One region of the Bradyrhizobium sp. SZCCHNRI2009 genome, then DNA from elsewhere that is predicted to be linked to it. Evidence: predicted binding sites of a transcription regulator. Region 1 holds the regulator's gene; each other region holds the start of a gene.

Region 1 (2,202 bases):
ACGATCGCCGGCATCCGCCGGGCCCGAGAGGCCAAGGCCGACATCTTGATCACGACCGGCGGCGCCTCGGTCGGCGATCACGACCTGGTCAAGCAGGCGCTCGAAGCCGAGGGCGTCGAGATGGCGTTCTGGAAGATCGCGATGCGGCCGGGCAAGCCGATGATGCACGGACGGCTCGGCGACGTCAGGGTGATCGGACTGCCCGGCAATCCCGTGTCGTCCTATGTCTGCGCCCTCCTGTTCCTGGTGCCGCTGATTCGGCGGCTGCTCGGCCGCGACGAGGCCGTGATGCCGCGCGAGACCGCCCTGCTCGGCCGCGAGCTCGGGCCGAACGATTCGCGCGAGGACTATCTGCGGGCGCGGCTCGAAGAGCGCGCCGACGGCACGCTGGTTGCGACCCCGGTGAGCCAGCAGGATTCGTCGCTGCTTGGGAATCTCGCGCTCTCGCAGGCGGTGGTGATCCGGCCGGCGTTTGCTCCGAAGGCGCCTGCCGGCAGCCCGTGCGAGATCCTGCGCCTGCCGAACTGAGCCGCTTCCCCGGTAAAGCCCGGTCTGTTCATCATATTTTTAGGATTGCGGAACACACATCGAACATATAGTGTCCGTTCATGATTTGTTTTTAGTATGTTGCGGGCGACGCGATGACGGTCCGACTCCAGGGCGCTCTCAGCCGGTTTGTGCGCGAGGCGCAGCTCCTGGACTCGGACGACAACAAACCGGGGACCAGGTCGAGATGCTGACGCGCAAACAGTACGAACTTCTGCGGTTCATCAACGAGCGGCTCAAGGAAGCCGGCGTGCCGCCGTCCTTCGACGAGATGAAGGATGCGCTCGATCTGCGCTCGAAGTCCGGCATTCATCGCCTGATCACGGCGCTCGAGGAGCGCGGCTTCATCCGCCGGCTGCCCAACCGCGCCCGCGCGATCGAGGTGATCAAGCTGCCCGAGCTGTCACAGGCCGCCAACAACCGCCGCGGCTTCACCCCATCGGTGATCGAGGGCAATCTCGGCAAGGTGCGCACCAGCACTCCCGCGCTGGACGATGGCGAGCGCCCCGTCGCAGTGCCGGTGATGGGCCGCATCGCCGCCGGTACCCCGATCGAGGCGCTGCAGACCCGCAGCCACACCATCAGCGTGCCTGCCGACATGCTCGGTAACGGCGATCACTACGCGCTCGAGGTACGCGGCGACTCCATGGTCGATGCCGGCATCCTCGACGGCGACATGGCGCTGATACAGCGCAACGAGACCGCCGACACCGGCGACATCGTGGTGGCGCTGATCGACGATGAGGAAGCGACGCTGAAGCGCTTCCGCCGCCGCGGCGCATCGATCGCGCTGGAGCCGGCCAACACCGCCTACGAGGTACGCATCCTGCCGCCGAACCGGGTGAAGATCCAAGGCAAGCTGGTCGGGCTGTACCGCAAGTACTGATCGCGAATGGGATCGGTCGATGGGCGGCGGGCGCACGCGCTTTCGCCGCCGATCGGAGGCTGCCCAGCAAAATACGTCACGCGCGAATGCACCTCATGATGTGCAGCGCGGCATGCTCAAACGCTTGTGATCGGCCGCGGGCACACGCGATGCAGATCAGCGCAGAATTGCCGCGAAGCGCGCGCTAACATCACCATCGATGTCCACTCTGATAGAGGCCTGCGCCTGTCCGGGGGGAGCGTGGGTCGGCTATCTCTCAACGAGGAGCGATCCGATGTGTGACTACAGCCTCCATGCGGTTGCGTCCCGTCCCGCCAAGGTCGGCGAGACGTTGATCTCGATGACCTTCCGTGGCACCGCCACCCGCGGCTTCGCGCTGGAGAGCGAGCCGACCGTCGCAGTCTGCATGCTGCCCGGCACCGAGTTGGCCTTCGCCGAGGACGTCCGCTACGACAGCCGCTGGCTCTGGACCCGGACGATCCGCGAGCGCGTCGCAAAGTTCAACAGCATCGAGACTCACATTCCCGATCGCCATCACGACGCGATCGAATTCGCCGATGGCCGCCACGTGCTGGTGACCCAGCTCTGCGAGGGCCAGCGCGTCACCGTGCTGCAATTGCCGGTCAGCAAGCAGCCAGCGCAGCGACGCCCGGACATCGCCGAGGACGTGCCGCCTTCGCAGGCCACACCGATTCGCCGCATCAGCATCACCTGAGGGGTCTCCGCATCGGCATTTCTCTCGGTCGTGAACGAGCTTTCGACCGTGGGAG
Region 2 (2,202 bases), on a different contig from region 1:
GCACGGATTCATCGCGGCGACCAGCATGAAGCGGGCAGGGTAGGTGACGCGGTGGTTGGCGCGCGAGATCGAGACCTCGCCGTTCTCGAGCGGCTGGCGCAGCGAATCCAGCACGCGCGGATCGAACTCCGGCAGTTCGTCGAGGAACAGCACGCCCTGATGCGCCAGCGAGATCTCGCCGGGTCGGGCGCGCAGGCCGCCGCCGGTCAGCGCCGCCATGCTCGCGGAATGATGCGGGCTGCGGAACGGCCGGCGCGACGTCAGCGCGCCACCCTCGATCTCGCCGGCGACCGAGGCGATCATCGAGACTTCCAAGAGCTCTGCCGGCGACAGCGGCGGCAGGATCGAGGGCATTCGCGCCGCCAGCATCGACTTGCCGGCGCCGGGCGAGCCGATCATCAGCAGATGATGCCCGCCGGCGGCGGCGATCTCGAGCGCGCGCTTGCCGCTCTCCTGGCCCTTGATGTCGCGCAGGTCGAGCAGGCTTGCCGGCGCCTCCTGGATCTTCGGCTGCGGCCGCGACAGCACCTGCGTGCCCTTGAAATGGTTGGCGATCTGGATCAGCGAGCTTGCCGCGATGATCTGCAAATCGGGGCTCGCCCACGCCGCCTCGGCGCCGCAGGCGGCCGGGCAGATCAATCCTTCCTCGCGCGCATTGGCGCCGATCGCCGCCGGCAGCACGCCAGCAACCGGCGCGATCGAGCCGTCGAGTCCGAGCTCGCCGAGCACCGTGAAGCCGCCGAGCGCATCCGGCGGAATGGCCCCGATCGCGGCCATCAGGCCGAGCGCGATCGGCAGATCGTAATGGCTGCCTTCCTTGGGCACGTCGGCCGGCGCCAGGTTGACGGTGATGCGCCGCGCCGGCAGCGCCAGGCCCGAGGCGATCAGCGCCGAGCGCACCCGCTCGCGCGCTTCCGACACCGCCTTGTCCGGCAGGCCGACGATCGCGAACGCCGGCAGGCCGGGCGCGACCTGGACCTGCACGTCGACCGCGCGGGCCTCGATCCCCTCGAAGGCAACGGTGGAAACGCGCTGGACCATGATGCCCCTCCCGGGCAAGGAGGCTAGCGGAAGCCGGCATCGTTCGCAAGAACAATACAGGAACATCGTCGTTGCCGCGCTCTGCCGCAATCCATTAACGACAGCCGCGTGGGGTTTCAGCTCCGCCCGCTGCGCTTAACGCCCCTTTAGTCCGGCCTTCGCATTCTTCCTCAATTGATGATCGACCCGCGCCTCCGTCACAGCCGAGGGAGGCGCCCAACGAGGGACGTGCGATGCCTCCAGCGCCTGCGGCAGCTCCGACCGCCAAGACGCCCCCCGGTGATGCGCGGACGGTGTCCGAGCTCGCCACCGACATGCTGCGCCGGACCACCAGCCTGTTCCTGGCCGGTCCGCGGCCAGCCTCGGCCGAGCAGCTCGATCTCTACGATCAGATGTTCGCCCGGCTGATGCCGCAGGTCGCGACCGAGCTGCTGGCCGAGCTGAGCATGGCGCTCGCCGGCGTCGAGCGCGCGCCTTACGCGACGGCGCGGATGCTCGCCGTTCACCCCGAATTGCGCGTCGCCGGGCCGATGCTGGCCAAGGCGGCGGTGCTGACCGAGCGCGATCTCGCCGAGTTCATCCGCACCGGCAGCCCGGCGCATCTCGTTGCGATCGCCAGCCGCAGGGGCATCGGCGACAGCCTCACGACGCAGCTGATCGCGCGCGGCTTTCCGGCGGTGCGCATGGCGCTGGCGCAGAATCTTTCCGCGCGGCTGTCCGAGGACGGCTATCGCAGCCTGTTCAAGATCGCCGAGCGCGACGAGGATCTCGCCGAGAAGCTGGCGCTGCGCACCGACCTGCCGGCCAAGCTGTCGCGGGCCTTCGTCGCCGCGGCCAGCGAGGGCGCCCGCGCCCGCTTCATCAAGGCCGCGCCGCCGGCGACCCGCGCCACCCTGCAGGCGACGCCGACCCGCTCGCCCGGCGCGGCAATGCGCGCGATCTGGGATTATCAGCAGGTCAAGGCCGAGGTTGCCGCCCTCAGCCGGACTGGCAAGCTCGGCGACTCCGCCGTCAACCGCTTCTGCGCCACCGGCGATTTCCCTGCCGTGATCGCAGCGCTGGCGCTGCTCTGCGTCGTCACCATCGAGACGATCGAATCGCTGCTGGAGGAGGACCGCATCACGGACCTGCTGCTGGCCTGCAAGGCCGCGCGGCTCAGCT
Region 3 (2,202 bases), 110 kb from region 1:
TCATAGGTGAACTTGATCTCGTCGTCGCCGGAGCCGTGCAGCAGCGCGTTCTGCGTCTTCTTCGGCAGGTCCTTCCACTTGGTGTCCAGCGTGAACTTGTAGAACTTGCCGAGCGCGGTCAGCGTCTGCAGGTAATAGGGCGACGACGACTTGGCCCAGGGCGCGATCGCGCCCTTGCGCAGGGTGACGTCCTTGTCGGGAATGACGAGGTCGGCATCGACGTGCTGCTCGACCCCCAGGCCGCCGCATTCCGGGCAGGCGCCGTAGGGGTTGTTGAACGAGAACAGCCGCGGCTCGATCTCGGGGATCGTGAAGCCGGAGACCGGGCAGGCGAACTTCTCCGAGAACAGGATGCGCTCGGGCCCGCTCTTGTCGTGGATCTTTGCGGTTTTCTTCTTTTCCTTCTCCTCCGCCGGCGCGGCCGAGGCGGGAGCGTCCGCGAACTCGATGACGGCCAGGCCTTCGGCGAGCTTCAGCGCAGTCTCGAAGCTTTCTGCGAGACGCTGGCCGATGTCGGGGCGCACGACGATGCGGTCGACGACGACGTCGATATCGTGCGGGAACTTCTTGTCGAGCGTGGGCGCCTCGGCGAGCTCATGGAAGGTGCCGTCGATCTTGACGCGCTGAAAGCCCTTCTTGAGATATTCGGCGAGCTCCTTCTTGTACTCGCCCTTGCGTCCCCGCACGACCGGCGCCAGCAGATAGAGGCGGGTGCCCTCGGGCATCGCCAGCACGCGGTCGACCATCTGCGAGACGGTCTGGCTTTCGATCGGCAGGCCGGTCGCCGGGGAGTAGGGCACGCCGACGCGCGCCCACAGCAGGCGCATGTAGTCGTAGATCTCGGTGACGGTGCCGACCGTCGAGCGCGGGTTCTTCGAGGTCGTCTTCTGCTCGATCGAGATCGCCGGCGACAGGCCGTCGATCTGGTCGACGTCCGGCTTCTGCATCATCTCCAGGAACTGGCGGGCATAAGCCGACAGCGATTCGACGTAGCGGCGCTGGCCCTCGGCGTAGATCGTATCGAAGGCGAGCGAGGATTTGCCGGAGCCGGACAGGCCGGTGAACACGACGAGCCTGTCGCGCGGGATCTCGACGTCGATGTTTTTCAGATTGTGCTCGCGGGCGCCGCGGATGGTGATGGCCCGCAGGCTCGACTGGTTGGCTTGCGCGCGCTGCTTGGCCTTGAGCACTTCATCCATGACGATCGTCCCACGGCGCAGAGTCGCGCCATCGTTGCAGGCGCGTTTCGCCGGAAGCCGGCCATCGGACGCCAGGGGGAAAAGGTATGGTCGGAACGTAGGAAGAACGGAGCTGGATTTCCAGTGCCGTCAGCGAATCATCAACAATGCGCTCAGGGAATGGCAGCGACTGGCAGGAGGCGGACCGGTTCCGCCGGCTGGATCAAGTGCTCAAAGCACAAGCGCTCAAGCAAAAGCCTCCGCTCGGGCAGAGCGGAGGCTTCGTGCGTTGGCCCGGAGGCTATGTGCTTAGAAGTGGTAGTTCACACCGACCTGGACCGAGTGGAAGTTCGTCGTGCCAGTGGCTGCGGTGCCGAGGCCCGTGAAGGTGTAGTTCTCGCTGCCGAAGCTCTTGTACAGGTACTCGCCCTTCAGCGACCACTGCGGAGCGAACATGTATTCGGCGCCAGCGCCGACGGTCCAGCCGCTGTGGATCTTGCTGTCCGAACCAAAGCCCACGAAGGTGATCTTGCTGTCGGCCCAGGCGTAACCGCCGGTCGCGTACAGCAGAGCCGGGCCGAAGGCGTAGCCGATGCGGCCGCGCACCGTGCCCCAATCCTGGATCTTGGCTTCGTCGCCGAAGATGGTCTTGGAGGAAATATTGGCCCAGGCTGCGTCAGCCTCGAGGCCGAACACGACGGCGCCCTGCTGCCAGTTGTAGCCGACGGTGCCGCCGGCGAAGCCGCCCTTGCGGTCGAACGTGTTCGCGCTGCTGTCCTCGGCAGCATAGCCGCCCATGGCACCGATGTAGAAGCCGGTCCAGGTCAGCACCGGCGCGGCAACCGGGGCCTTGGTGTAGGTCGGGCGCGCGGCAAGATCAGCGGCGGCAGCGGGAGCGGCCAGGGCGGCCAAGGCCACGGTCGCGAGCAGGATCTTCTTCATTCCAGTCTCCAGTTTATTCCTCGAAGTCCGCATCGCACCGATAAGCTTACGCACGAAACAGACTCACCCGTTCAAGTTGACG
Region 4 (2,202 bases), on a different contig from region 1:
CCATCTTCATGACCATCACGCCGCTTTCAGCGTCCCCTGCCATGATGGCACGGTTGATCGGCGCGGCGCCGCGCCAGCGTGGCAGCAACGAGGCGTGGAGGTTGTAGCAGCCGAGTTTCGGTGCATCGAGAATCGCCTGCGGCAGGATCATGCCATAGGCGACGACAACGGCGGCATCGGCCTCATGGGCGCGGAACGCAGCCAGCGCGTCCTCGGTCTTCAGCGTCTTCGGCGTGAGCACGGGAATGCCGAGCCGGCGCGCCTCGGTCTCGATCGGCGTCGGCACCAGCGCCAGGCCGCGGCGGCCGCCGGGTTTGGGCGCGCGCGTATAGACCGCCGCGATCTCGTGGCCGTGGCCGGCGAGTTCGAGCAGGGTCGGCACGGCGAAATCCGGCGTGCCCATGAAGATCAGGCGAAGCGGCATCTGGTGGAAGATCCTGCATTGCCGAATCCTCCGCGTCATGGCCGGGCTTGTCCCGGTCATCCACGTCGAGCTGCCTGTAACGCGCGGCGCGACGTAGATGCCCGGGTCAAGCCCGGGCATGACGGAGGAGAGAGTTGATCGTTACTCGCTGGCGCGCTTGGCGGCCTTGGCGAACTTCTTCATCACGCGGTCGCGCTTGAGCTTCGACAGATAGTCGATGAACAGCACGCCGTTGAGATGGTCGATCTCGTGCTGGATGCAGGTGGCGTAGAGCCCCTCGGCATCCTCCTCGCGAACCAGCCCGTCGAGATCGGTGAAGCGCACGCGCACCCGCGCCGGCCGCTCGACCTCCTCGTAATATTCGGGGATCGACAGGCAGCCTTCCTCGTAGACCGACAGCTCGTCCGACTTGGCAACGATCTCCGGATTGATGAAGACGCGCGGCTCGCGCTTGCCTTCCCCGTTCGCGTCGGGCTTGGCCAGATCCATGGTGATGACGCGCAGCGGCTGCGCGACCTGAATCGCTGCGAGCCCGATGCCAGGCGCGTCGTACATGGTCTGAAACATGTCGTCGACCAGCTGCCGGATCTCCGGCGTGACCTTCTCGACCGGCTTGGACACCAGCCGCAACTGCCGGTCCGGCAGAATGATGATTTCTCTTAGGGACATGGCGCGCGATTTAAGCCGCGGAACCGGCGCGGTCAATGTGATGGCTCGCAGTTAAGACTTCGCTAACCATGAATTTCAACGCCTCGTTAACCATGATTCTTAACCTGGCCTTAACCATAAATGTTCTCTCTTCGTTCGCGAGCTTGTGCGAATCGGATAGACGGGCGTGATGACCGCCGCCAGCCAGTCCCTCAATCCTGTCGTCATCATGATCGGCGACCTTCCGGTCCGCGCCAGCGATGCGCTGATCGGATTTGGCGTGCTGGTGGTGCTGCTGCTCGTGATGATCGTGGCGGCCGTGGTGCGTTCCGGCCGGCGCGGCGCCGAGCTCGCGGCCCAGCAGGCGATGCGCAGCGATGAGATCGAACGACGGTTCAGCGAGATGATCCGCGTCCAGAGCGAGGCCTCCGGCCGGGTCGACGCGATGGCGCAGCTGCTCGCCGGCCGGCAGGTTGATCTTGCCCGCAGCGTCAACGAGCGGCTCGATGCGGTGACTCATCGCGTCGGACAGTCGATGGAGCAGAGTACGCGCCACACCATGGATAGTCTGCGCGTGCTGCACGAGCGGCTCGGCATCATCGACAATGCCCACCGTGATCTCAGCGAGCTGACGACCCAGGTCACGACCCTGCGCGACGTCCTCGCCAACAAGCAGTCGCGCGGCGCGTTCGGCCAGGCGCGGATGGAGGCGATCGTGCAGGACGGACTTCCGAAGGGCAGCTACGCGTTCCAGTACACGCTCGCCAGCGGCAAGCGGCCGGACTGCGTCGTGTTCCTGCCCGACGCGCGACCGCTGTGCATCGACGCCAAGTTTCCGTTGGAAGCCGTGACCGCGCTGCATGATGCGGAGACGGACGAGGAGAAGCGCACCGCCGCACAGCGCCTGCGTACCGACGTGCTGCGTCACGTCAACGACATCGCGGAGAAATATCTGGTGGTCGGCGAGACGCAGGACACCGCGCTGATGTTCGTGCCGTCGGAATCGGTCTATGCCGAGATCCATGATGGCTTCGACGACGTCATCCAGAAAGCGTATCGCGCGCGCGTCGTGCTGGTGTCGCCGTCGCTGCTGATGCTCGCGATCCAGGTCATGCAGCAGATCATGAAGG

What was found. Region 1 encodes LexA, which represses DNA repair genes until DNA is damaged. Its sites were predicted from a motif close to TGTTCNNNNTGTGTTCNG; they were not measured.
Region 2: QX041_RS20880 (YifB family Mg chelatase-like AAA ATPase) is a predicted target of LexA. The motif match lies at 1,089-1,106, and genes of this name have one in related genera.
Region 3: uvrA (excinuclease ABC subunit UvrA) is a predicted target of LexA. The motif match lies at 1,291-1,308, and genes of this name have one in related genera.
Region 4: QX041_RS27905 (DNA recombination protein RmuC) is a predicted target of LexA. The motif match lies at 1,215-1,232, and genes of this name have one in related genera.

Annotation. Positions count from the first base shown of each region.
Region 1 is NZ_JAUEUH010000002.1:702,876-705,077, reverse strand. Features, by position in the region: gene glp (gephyrin-like molybdotransferase Glp) at 1-528, shown strand, start outside; gene lexA (transcriptional repressor LexA) at 734-1,432, shown strand; gene QX041_RS10785 (hypothetical protein) at 1,707-2,147, shown strand.
Region 2 is NZ_JAUEUH010000005.1:543,941-546,142, forward strand. Features, by position in the region: gene QX041_RS20880 (YifB family Mg chelatase-like AAA ATPase) at 1-1,041, opposite strand, end outside; gene QX041_RS20885 (DUF2336 domain-containing protein) at 1,275-2,202, shown strand, end outside.
Region 3 is NZ_JAUEUH010000002.1:816,431-818,632, forward strand. Features, by position in the region: gene uvrA (excinuclease ABC subunit UvrA) at 1-1,199, opposite strand, end outside; gene QX041_RS11355 (porin family protein) at 1,488-2,120, opposite strand.
Region 4 is NZ_JAUEUH010000009.1:74,044-76,245, reverse strand. Features, by position in the region: gene fmt (methionyl-tRNA formyltransferase) at 1-424, opposite strand, end outside; gene def (peptide deformylase) at 566-1,093, opposite strand; gene QX041_RS27905 (DNA recombination protein RmuC) at 1,263-2,202, shown strand, end outside.